Bacillus pumilus: one gene and its partner. The protein of the gene in region 2 interacts with the protein of the main gene of each other region in a pairwise test. Links are inferred from orthologs where the notes say so. Each region holds a gene or a part of one and is shown on either strand. Other genes may lie near its edges.

What was found. Proteins that work in one complex are often made in the same cells at the same time.
Region 1: the proteins of tsaE (region 2) and rlmB interact in binary tests that used the Escherichia coli proteins (3 or more experiments, as listed by UniProt). The link is inferred for Bacillus pumilus from one-to-one orthologs.

What each region holds. Positions count from the first base shown.
Region 1 is NZ_LT906438.1:116,663-121,161, forward strand. What follows is about bases 759-3,652. They hold rlmB (23S rRNA (guanosine(2251)-2'-O)-methyltransferase RlmB), read left to right. Parts: upstream 759-1,777; coding sequence 1,778-2,527; downstream 2,528-3,652. Other genes in these bases: cysS (cysteine--tRNA ligase), read left to right, coding at 759-1,359; CKW02_RS00630 (Mini-ribonuclease 3), read left to right, coding at 1,363-1,794; rae1 (ribosome-dependent mRNA decay endonuclease Rae1/YacP), read left to right, coding at 2,530-3,042; sigH (RNA polymerase sporulation sigma factor SigH), read left to right, coding at 3,106-3,652. In the rest of the region: more of cysS, read left to right, coding at 1-758; more of sigH, read left to right, coding at 3,653-3,762; rpmG (50S ribosomal protein L33), read left to right, coding at 3,839-3,988; preprotein translocase subunit SecE, read left to right, coding at 4,024-4,200; transcription termination/antitermination protein NusG, read left to right, coding at 4,371-4,499. UniProt on the Escherichia coli protein: Specifically methylates the ribose of guanosine 2251 in 23S rRNA.
Region 2 is NZ_LT906438.1:591,276-594,979, forward strand. The notes cover bases 838-3,704. They hold tsaE (tRNA (adenosine(37)-N6)-threonylcarbamoyltransferase complex ATPase subunit type 1 TsaE), read left to right. Parts: upstream 838-1,966; coding sequence 1,967-2,443; downstream 2,444-3,704. Other genes in these bases: thiL (thiamine-phosphate kinase), read left to right, coding at 976-1,953; tsaB (tRNA (adenosine(37)-N6)-threonylcarbamoyltransferase complex dimerization subunit type 1 TsaB), read left to right, coding at 2,424-3,113; rimI (ribosomal protein S18-alanine N-acetyltransferase), read left to right, coding at 3,139-3,567; tsaD (tRNA (adenosine(37)-N6)-threonylcarbamoyltransferase complex transferase subunit TsaD), read left to right, coding at 3,560-3,704. UniProt on the Escherichia coli protein: Required for the formation of a threonylcarbamoyl group on adenosine at position 37 (t(6)A37) in tRNAs that read codons beginning with adenine.

The sequences.
Region 1 (4,499 bases), 470 kb from region 2 along the record:
GAATTCGTCCCGCTTGAGCCAGGAAAGGTCAAAATGTATGTGTGCGGACCAACCGTTTATAACTACATTCATATCGGGAATGCAAGGCCTGCTATTGTTTATGACACTGTACGTAAGTATTTAGAATACAGCGGCTATGATGTGAACTTTGTCTCAAACTTTACAGATGTGGATGATAAGCTCATCAAAGCAGCCAATGAACTCGGGGAAGATGTCCCGACGATTGCTGACCGCTTTATTCAAGCCTACTTTGAAGACGTCAGTGCACTAGGCTGCAAAAAAGCTGACCTTCACCCGCGAGTGACGGAAAATATGGATGATATCATTGCATTTATTGCGACATTGATTGAAAAGGGCTACGCCTATGAAGCGGATGGTGACGTGTATTACAGCACACGCTCATTTGAAGGCTACGGAAAGCTTTCTCACCAGTCGATTGATGAACTGAAGACAGGTGCCCGTATTCGTGTAGGTGAGAAGAAACGAGATGCGCTGGACTTTGCTTTATGGAAGGCTGCAAAGGATCAAGAAATCTCATGGGATAGCCCGTGGGGCGAAGGACGACCAGGCTGGCACATCGAATGCTCGGCCATGGTTAAAAAATATTTAGGTGATACAATCGATATTCATGCAGGCGGACAGGATTTAACCTTCCCTCACCATGAAAATGAAATCGCTCAATCTGAGGCTTTGACAGGCAAACCTTTTGCAAAGTATTGGATGCATAACGGATATATTAATATTGAGAATGAAAAAATGTCAAAATCACTAGGCAACTTTGTGCTTGTGCATGACATTGTGAAAGAACAGGATCCTGACGTGCTTCGCTTCTTTATGTTGTCGGTTCACTACCGTCATCCAATTAACTATTCAATGGATTTGCTAGAGAGTACAAAGAGTGCGTTTAACCGGCTTAAAACGTCGTATGCCAATTTACATCATCGCCTCGAGAGCAGCACGAATATCACAGAAGACAATGCTGAATGGCTGGCGAAGGTTGAAGAGCAGCGAGCGACATTTATTTCTGAAATGAATGATGACTTCAATACGGCAAATGCGATCTCTGTTTTATTCGAACTTGCGAAACAGGCGAATTATTATATGGAAAATGATCATACTTCGGAGGAAGTGATCAAGGCATTTATCGGCTTGTTCCAAGAAATCACGTCTGTTCTTGGATTCTCTTTAGAAGAAAAGCATACGCTCGATGAAGAAGTAGAAGCGTTAATTGAAAAACGCAATGAGGCTAGAAGAAATCGTGATTTTGCGCTATCTGATCAAATTCGTGACCAGTTAAAGAGCATGAATATTGTATTGGAGGACACTCCTCAAGGTACTCGCTGGAAAAGAGGAGAATAGGTCATGTTGAATTTTGAAAAGCTGAAAGATGGTAAACAGTTAAACGGACTTGCGCTTGCTTACATGGGTGATGCCATTTTTGAAGTCTATGTGAGGCATCACCTCCTCCAAACGGGGGCGACAAAACCAAATGAGCTGCACAAACGAGCAAGCAAAATTGTTTCAGCTAAATCTCAGGCAGCTATTTTATTTACGCTACAGCAGCAAGGCTTTTTCACTGAAGCAGAAGAAGCGGTGCTGAAAAGAGGAAGAAATGCAAAATCAGGCACAGTGCCTAAAAACACAGACGTTCAAACGTATCGTTATAGTACGGCGTTTGAAGCGCTCATGGGTTATTTATTTATTGAAAAGCAGGACGAGCGCTTAGAAGAGCTGATTAGTCAGGCGATTGAAATCGGAACGTCAGGGAGGAAGACAAATGAGTCAGCAACATGATTATGTGATTGGGAAAAATGCAGTGATTGAAACACTGAAGTCAGATCGGGAGTTATACAAGCTCTGGATGGCAGAAAACACTGTAAAAGGACAAGCCCAGCAGGTCATTGAACTCGCAAAAAAACAAAATATCACCATTCAGTATGTTCCGAGGAAAAAGCTTGATCAAATGGTAACAGGTCAGCACCAGGGAATCGTTGCACAAGTAGCAGCATATGAATATGCAGAATTGGACGATCTATATCAAATCGCTGAACAGCGGAATGAACAGCCATTTTTTCTTATCTTAGATGAAATTGAAGACCCGCATAATTTAGGTTCCATTATGCGTACAGCAGATGCTGTAGGTGCACATGGGATTGTGATTCCGAAAAGGAGAGCGGTCGGCTTAACGACAACCGTTGCCAAAGCATCCACTGGGGCGATTGAACATATTCCTGTTGCCAAAGTCACCAACCTTTCAAGAGCTCTTGATGAGATGAAAGAAAGAGGAATCTGGGTTGCGGGAACAGATGCGTCTGCCAAACAGGATTACAGACAATTTGATGGCACGATGCCGCTTGCTCTCGTGATTGGCAGTGAAGGAAAAGGGATTGGCCGATTGATCAAAGAAAAGTGTGATTTTCTGATTAAGCTGCCTATGGCCGGAAAGGTCACTTCGTTAAACGCGTCAGTTGCCGCTAGTCTATTGATGTATGAAGTGTATCGAAAACGTTATCCGTTAGGAGAATAGAGATGGACATCCTCTTAGTCGATGGATACAACATGATAGGTGCTTGGCCACGGCTGCAGCACTTAAAGGAAAACAGCTTTGAAGAAGCCAGAGACATACTGATTCAAAATTTAGCAGAATATCAAGCATACACAGGGTATCGAGTCATTGTTGTATTCGATGCCCATATGGTCAAAGGAATCGAAAAAAAGCGGATCAATCACCGAGTAGAGGTCATCTTTACGAGAGAGAATGAAACAGCTGATGAGCGGATTGAAAAGCTTGCCCAGGATTTGAATAATATTCGGACGCAGATTCATGTGGCGACCTCAGACTTTACAGAACAATGGGCAATCTTTGGACAAGGAGCTCTTCGAAAGTCGGCTCGAGAGCTTTTAAGAGAGATTGAAGTGATCGAACGAAAGATTGAAACGAGAGTCAAAAAGATTACTTCTGATAAACCAGCATCCAAGATTGAATTGTCAGAAGATGTATTGAAAACGTTTGAAAAATGGCGGCGTGGGAATCTAGAATAGCTTGACGATATTTCAACCATTAATGTATAATATTTCTATCTAGGTGCGGTCGGGGGGATCGAAGTGAATCTAAACAACAGCAAGGATAAATCCATCAGAGAGCAATTTTGCCAGTTGGAAGATGAACAAGTCATTGAAAGGGTTCATGTCGGAGATAGTGATGCGCTAGATTACTTAATAACGAAATACCGCAATTTTGTACGTGCAAAAGCAAGATCTTATTTCTTGATTGGAGCGGATCGAGAGGACATTGTCCAAGAGGGGATGATCGGACTTTATAAGTCTATCCGCGATTTCAGAGAGGACAAGCTTACTTCATTTAAGGCTTTTGCAGAATTATGTATTACCCGCCAAATTATCACCGCAATTAAAACAGCTACTCGCCAAAAACATATCCCGTTAAATTCCTATGTATCATTAGATAAGCCAATATATGATGAAGAATCAGACAGAACATTATTGGACGTCATTTCCGGTGCTAAAGCGCTTAACCCAGAAGATTTAATCATTAGCAAAGAAGAATTTGATGATATCGAAATGAAGATGGGTGAACTACTAAGCGAGCTGGAAAGAAAGGTTCTTGTGCTTTACCTTGATGGCAGATCCTATCAAGAGATTTCTGAAGATTTAAACCGTCATGTGAAATCAATTGATAACGCACTCCAAAGAGTAAAGAGAAAATTAGAGAAATATTTAGAGCTTCGCGAGATTAGTCTCTAATCAAACCTATATTGACAGCTTTTTCGACACTGTGATAAGGTACTAAGGAAATGATGTCGAGAAAATAGGTGTAAATATGAGGAAAAAGATTACTCTAGCCTGTAAAGACTGCGGAAGCCGCAATTATACGACAATGAAAAGTGATGCTTCAGCAGCTGAAAGATTAGAAGTTAAGAAATATTGCAAGACTTGTAATTCACATAAAACACATTTAGAAACGAAGTAAGATTTGCGTTCTTTAATCTGTGGAGGTCTTTTACAATGCGTATTATCAGTTTCTTAAAAAGTGTCGGGAAAGAAATGAAGAAGGTCAGCTGGCCAAAGAAAAACGAAATGATTCGTTACACAATCACTGTTATTTTAACAGTCGTATTCTTTGCAATCTTTTTCTCTTTTCTTGATATAGGAATCTCACAATTAATCGAATTAATTCATTAATACTTGAATAATGGTCTGCTGAACGTGCTATAATAGATCATAATATGACTTGCCAAAAAACCCGTTTTACGGGTTTTTTCAATTGCTTGAAAATATTTACCGGTACTCGAGATTCGTCAAATAGACATTACGAAATGTGGGGAGGGAAGGACTAAATAGTCCTGAACGAAATGGAAAAGAATTGGTATGTTGTGCATACGTACTCTGGCTATGAAAACAAAGTAAAAGCGAACTTGGAAAAGCGTGTTGAATCAATGGGCATGCAAGATAAGATCTTCCGCGTTGTTGTACCAGAAGAA
Region 2 (3,704 bases):
AGACAGTTCGGTCCCTATCCGTCGCGGGCGCAGGAAATTTGAGAGGAGCTGTCCTTAGTACGAGAGGACCGGGATGGACGCACCGCTGGTGTACCAGTTGTTCTGCCAAGGGCATCGCTGGGTAGCTATGTGCGGACGGGATAAGTGCTGAAAGCATCTAAGCATGAAGCCCCCCTCAAGATGAGATTTCCCATTCCGCAAGGAAGTAAGATCCCTGAAAGATGATCAGGTTGATAGGTCTGAGGTGGAAGCGTGGTGACACGTGGAGCTGACAGATACTAATAGATCGAGGACTTAACCTATATTCTAATGTGAAGCTTGAACATTGTTATCTAGTTTTGAGAGAACATTCTCTCCATCAGGTTTGGTGGCGATAGCGAAGAGGTCACACCCGTTCCCATACCGAACACGGAAGTTAAGCTCTTCAGCGCCGATGGTAGTTGGGGGTCTCCCCCTGTGAGAGTAGGACGCCGCCAAGCTTGTTATATTTATATCGTCGCGGGGTGGAGCAGTTCGGTAGCTCGTCGGGCTCATAACCCGAAGGTCGCAGGTTCAAATCCTGCCCCCGCAACCAAATTATTTTATATACCAATGGGTAGTGCTCAGTGAGTGCAACCAAAATGGTCCGGTAGTTCAGTTGGTTAGAATGCCTGCCTGTCACGCAGGAGGTCGCGGGTTCGAGTCCCGTCCGGACCGCCATTTTTATGACTTGTAAACGAAAACGTATAGTTTCGTTTTTTTTTATGTCTTTTTCTTTTTATATGTATCCAAGATATATTGAATTGTTTGTGTTTGGCTACATGTTATGTAAAAAGAAAAGATAGATCACTTCAACCCAGCCTGGTTTTTTCATACCAGGCTTTCTTTATATCATTTTTAATTGAAACTGAAACTCATATTGGCTTACACTAATACTAATTATGTCTGACATCGTGTCTACTCAATCAATTGATTGCATGAAGGGGCTGTCTTTTTATGGATGAATTTGATCTTATTCGCCGAATTACACCAAAAGAAACACATCAGCGTTCTTTGGTTATGGGCATCGGTGATGATGCAAGTGTTTATCAACCTCATTCACATTGTGAAGAGGTCGTTTGTGTTGATACAATGGTGGAGCATGTTCATTTTCGCTTTGATTTTTCCACACCTTTTGAGATTGGCTTTAAAGCACTAGCGGTCAATGTCAGTGATATCGCCGCAATGGGAGGAATCCCAAAGTATTATCTTGTATCAATTGCGATCCCGCCTCATGGTGATGAGACGATCGTTTCAGCTCTTTACGAGGGAATGAGAGCATTGGCTGATACTTATCATATGGATTTGATTGGTGGAGATACGGTTGCCACTCGCAGTGACTTTGTCATTACAGTGACGGTCATTGGCGAGGTACCAAAGGGGAAAGCTTGTTATCGTCACAGTGCTCAGACAGGAGACGTCGTCTTTGTCACAGGTGAGCTTGGTTCATCAGCTGCTGGCTTATCACTTTTAATGAACGAAGTAGCCCCTCCCAAGGCAGTCGACACAGCCTTTTTTCTTGAGCGTCATAAAAAGCCTCAGCCTCACATTGCTGCTGGCCTCATTTGCTCAAGTTTCCCTCGGGTCACTTTGAATGATGTGAGTGATGGAATAGCGAGTGAGCTGAATGAGATAGCCGAAGCGAGTCGTGTGACGATAGAGATAGAAGCAAACAAGCTCCCTGTACATCCAAATTTACCAGTGCTGCGTAAAGACTGGCTGGAATGGGTGTTATTTGGCGGGGAAGACTTTGTATTAACTGGTACAATTTCAGAGGCTGATTGGGATAGCTTTGAAATGCAATGTAGAAAAAAAGACATTCAAGTCAAACGCATTGGACAAGTCAAAGGTGATCAAGCAGCAAGCGTTCTATTAAAAGACAATGAACAGCAAACAATGTTAATGAAAAAAGGATATAATCATTTTAAGAAATGAGGTGACATCCACTGTGAAATTAACGTGGACGACAAAAGGTGCGGATGAGACGAAACGAATTGCCGCTGCATTGGCCAAACTTGTGATGCCAGGCGATGTTTTGACATTAGAAGGAGATTTAGGCGCAGGCAAAACGACTTTTTCAAAAGGTTTTGCAGGAGGCTTAGGGATTACCCGTATCGTCAACAGCCCTACCTTTACGATTATTAAAGAATATACCGATGGCAGACTGCCACTTTATCATATGGATGTGTACCGCATGGAAGATGCGGAAGAAGATATCGGGCTCGAAGAATATTTTGAGGGCGAAGGTGTATGCTTGGTTGAGTGGGCACATCTCATTGGACCTCAATTGCCTTCCTCCTACTTGAAAATAGAAATGCTAAGAACAGAACGTGAAGAAGAACGTCATCTCACGTTTAGTGCAAAAGGGGAACGCTATGAGACCCTTTGTAAGGAGATGAAAGAATTTGACCATACTGGCAATTGATACGTCAAACCATACACTAGGAATTGCCCTTGTCAAAGATTCCACAGTGATTGGCGAGAGCATTACGTATTTAAAAAAGAACCATTCCGTCCGAGCGATGCCGACTGTTGAGGCATTGATGATAGAATGTGGTGTAGCCCCAAGTGAACTAAGTAAAATTGTTGTAGCAAAAGGACCTGGTTCCTACACTGGCGTCCGAATCGGTGTGACCATTGCAAAAACACTCGCATGGACGCTATCTATCCCGATATCGGCTGTTTCGAGTTTAGAAACACTTGCGGCAAATGGTCAATACTTTGATGGATGGATCTCGCCACTATTCGATGCGAGAAGAGGACAAGTTTATACTGGGCTATATACGTTTAAAGAAGGAAAAATCAAAGAGATCAAACCAGACCAAAATATCTTGCTCACGGATTGGCTTCATGAGCTGAAGCAGACAGAAAAGCCTGTCCTATTCCTTGGACAGGATGTGCATCTTCATGAAGAAAGCATTCGCTCCATTTTAGGAGAAACGGCAGTGATAGCGGAGGGAGCTTTTCATAACCCAAGACCTTCAATGCTTGCGTTTTTAGGGACAGATCGTCCTGCTGAAGATGTCCATCAGCTTGTTCCTAACTATATTCGTTTGGCAGAAGCGGAAGTGAAATGGCTTGAAGGACAAAAATAATCTCAACATAACCGAGATTCGAAAAATGACGGTAGCGGACATTCCAGAGGTGTATACGATTGAAGTGCATTCGTTTACTGCACCTTGGAAAAAAGAATCATTTGTCTATGAGATTCTCCATAACCAGTATAGCCATTATTTCCTCATTGAAGAAGATGAGCAGCCTGTTGGCTATTGCGGGGTCTGGATCGTCATGGACGATGCACAAATTACGAACATTGCGATTCTCCCTGAGCATAGAGGAAAGGGTTACGGGGAAGCATTGCTGCGATATGTCATGGAATTTTGTAAAGAAAAAAAGACAGATCATCTTTCTTTAGAGGTGCGGGTTTCGAATACACCTGCACAATCCCTTTATGAAAAGCTTGGTTTCAGACCAGCTTCTATTCGAAAGAATTATTATACGGATAATGGGGAAGATGCATTGGTCATGTGGGTGAATATAAATGAGTGAACAAACAGATCGATTTATATTAGGTATAGAGACAAGCTGTGATGAAACAGCGGCATCTATTGTGAAAAATGGGAAAGAAATTGTAGCGAATATTGTCGCATCGCAAATAGAAAGCCATAAACGATTTGGCGGAGTTG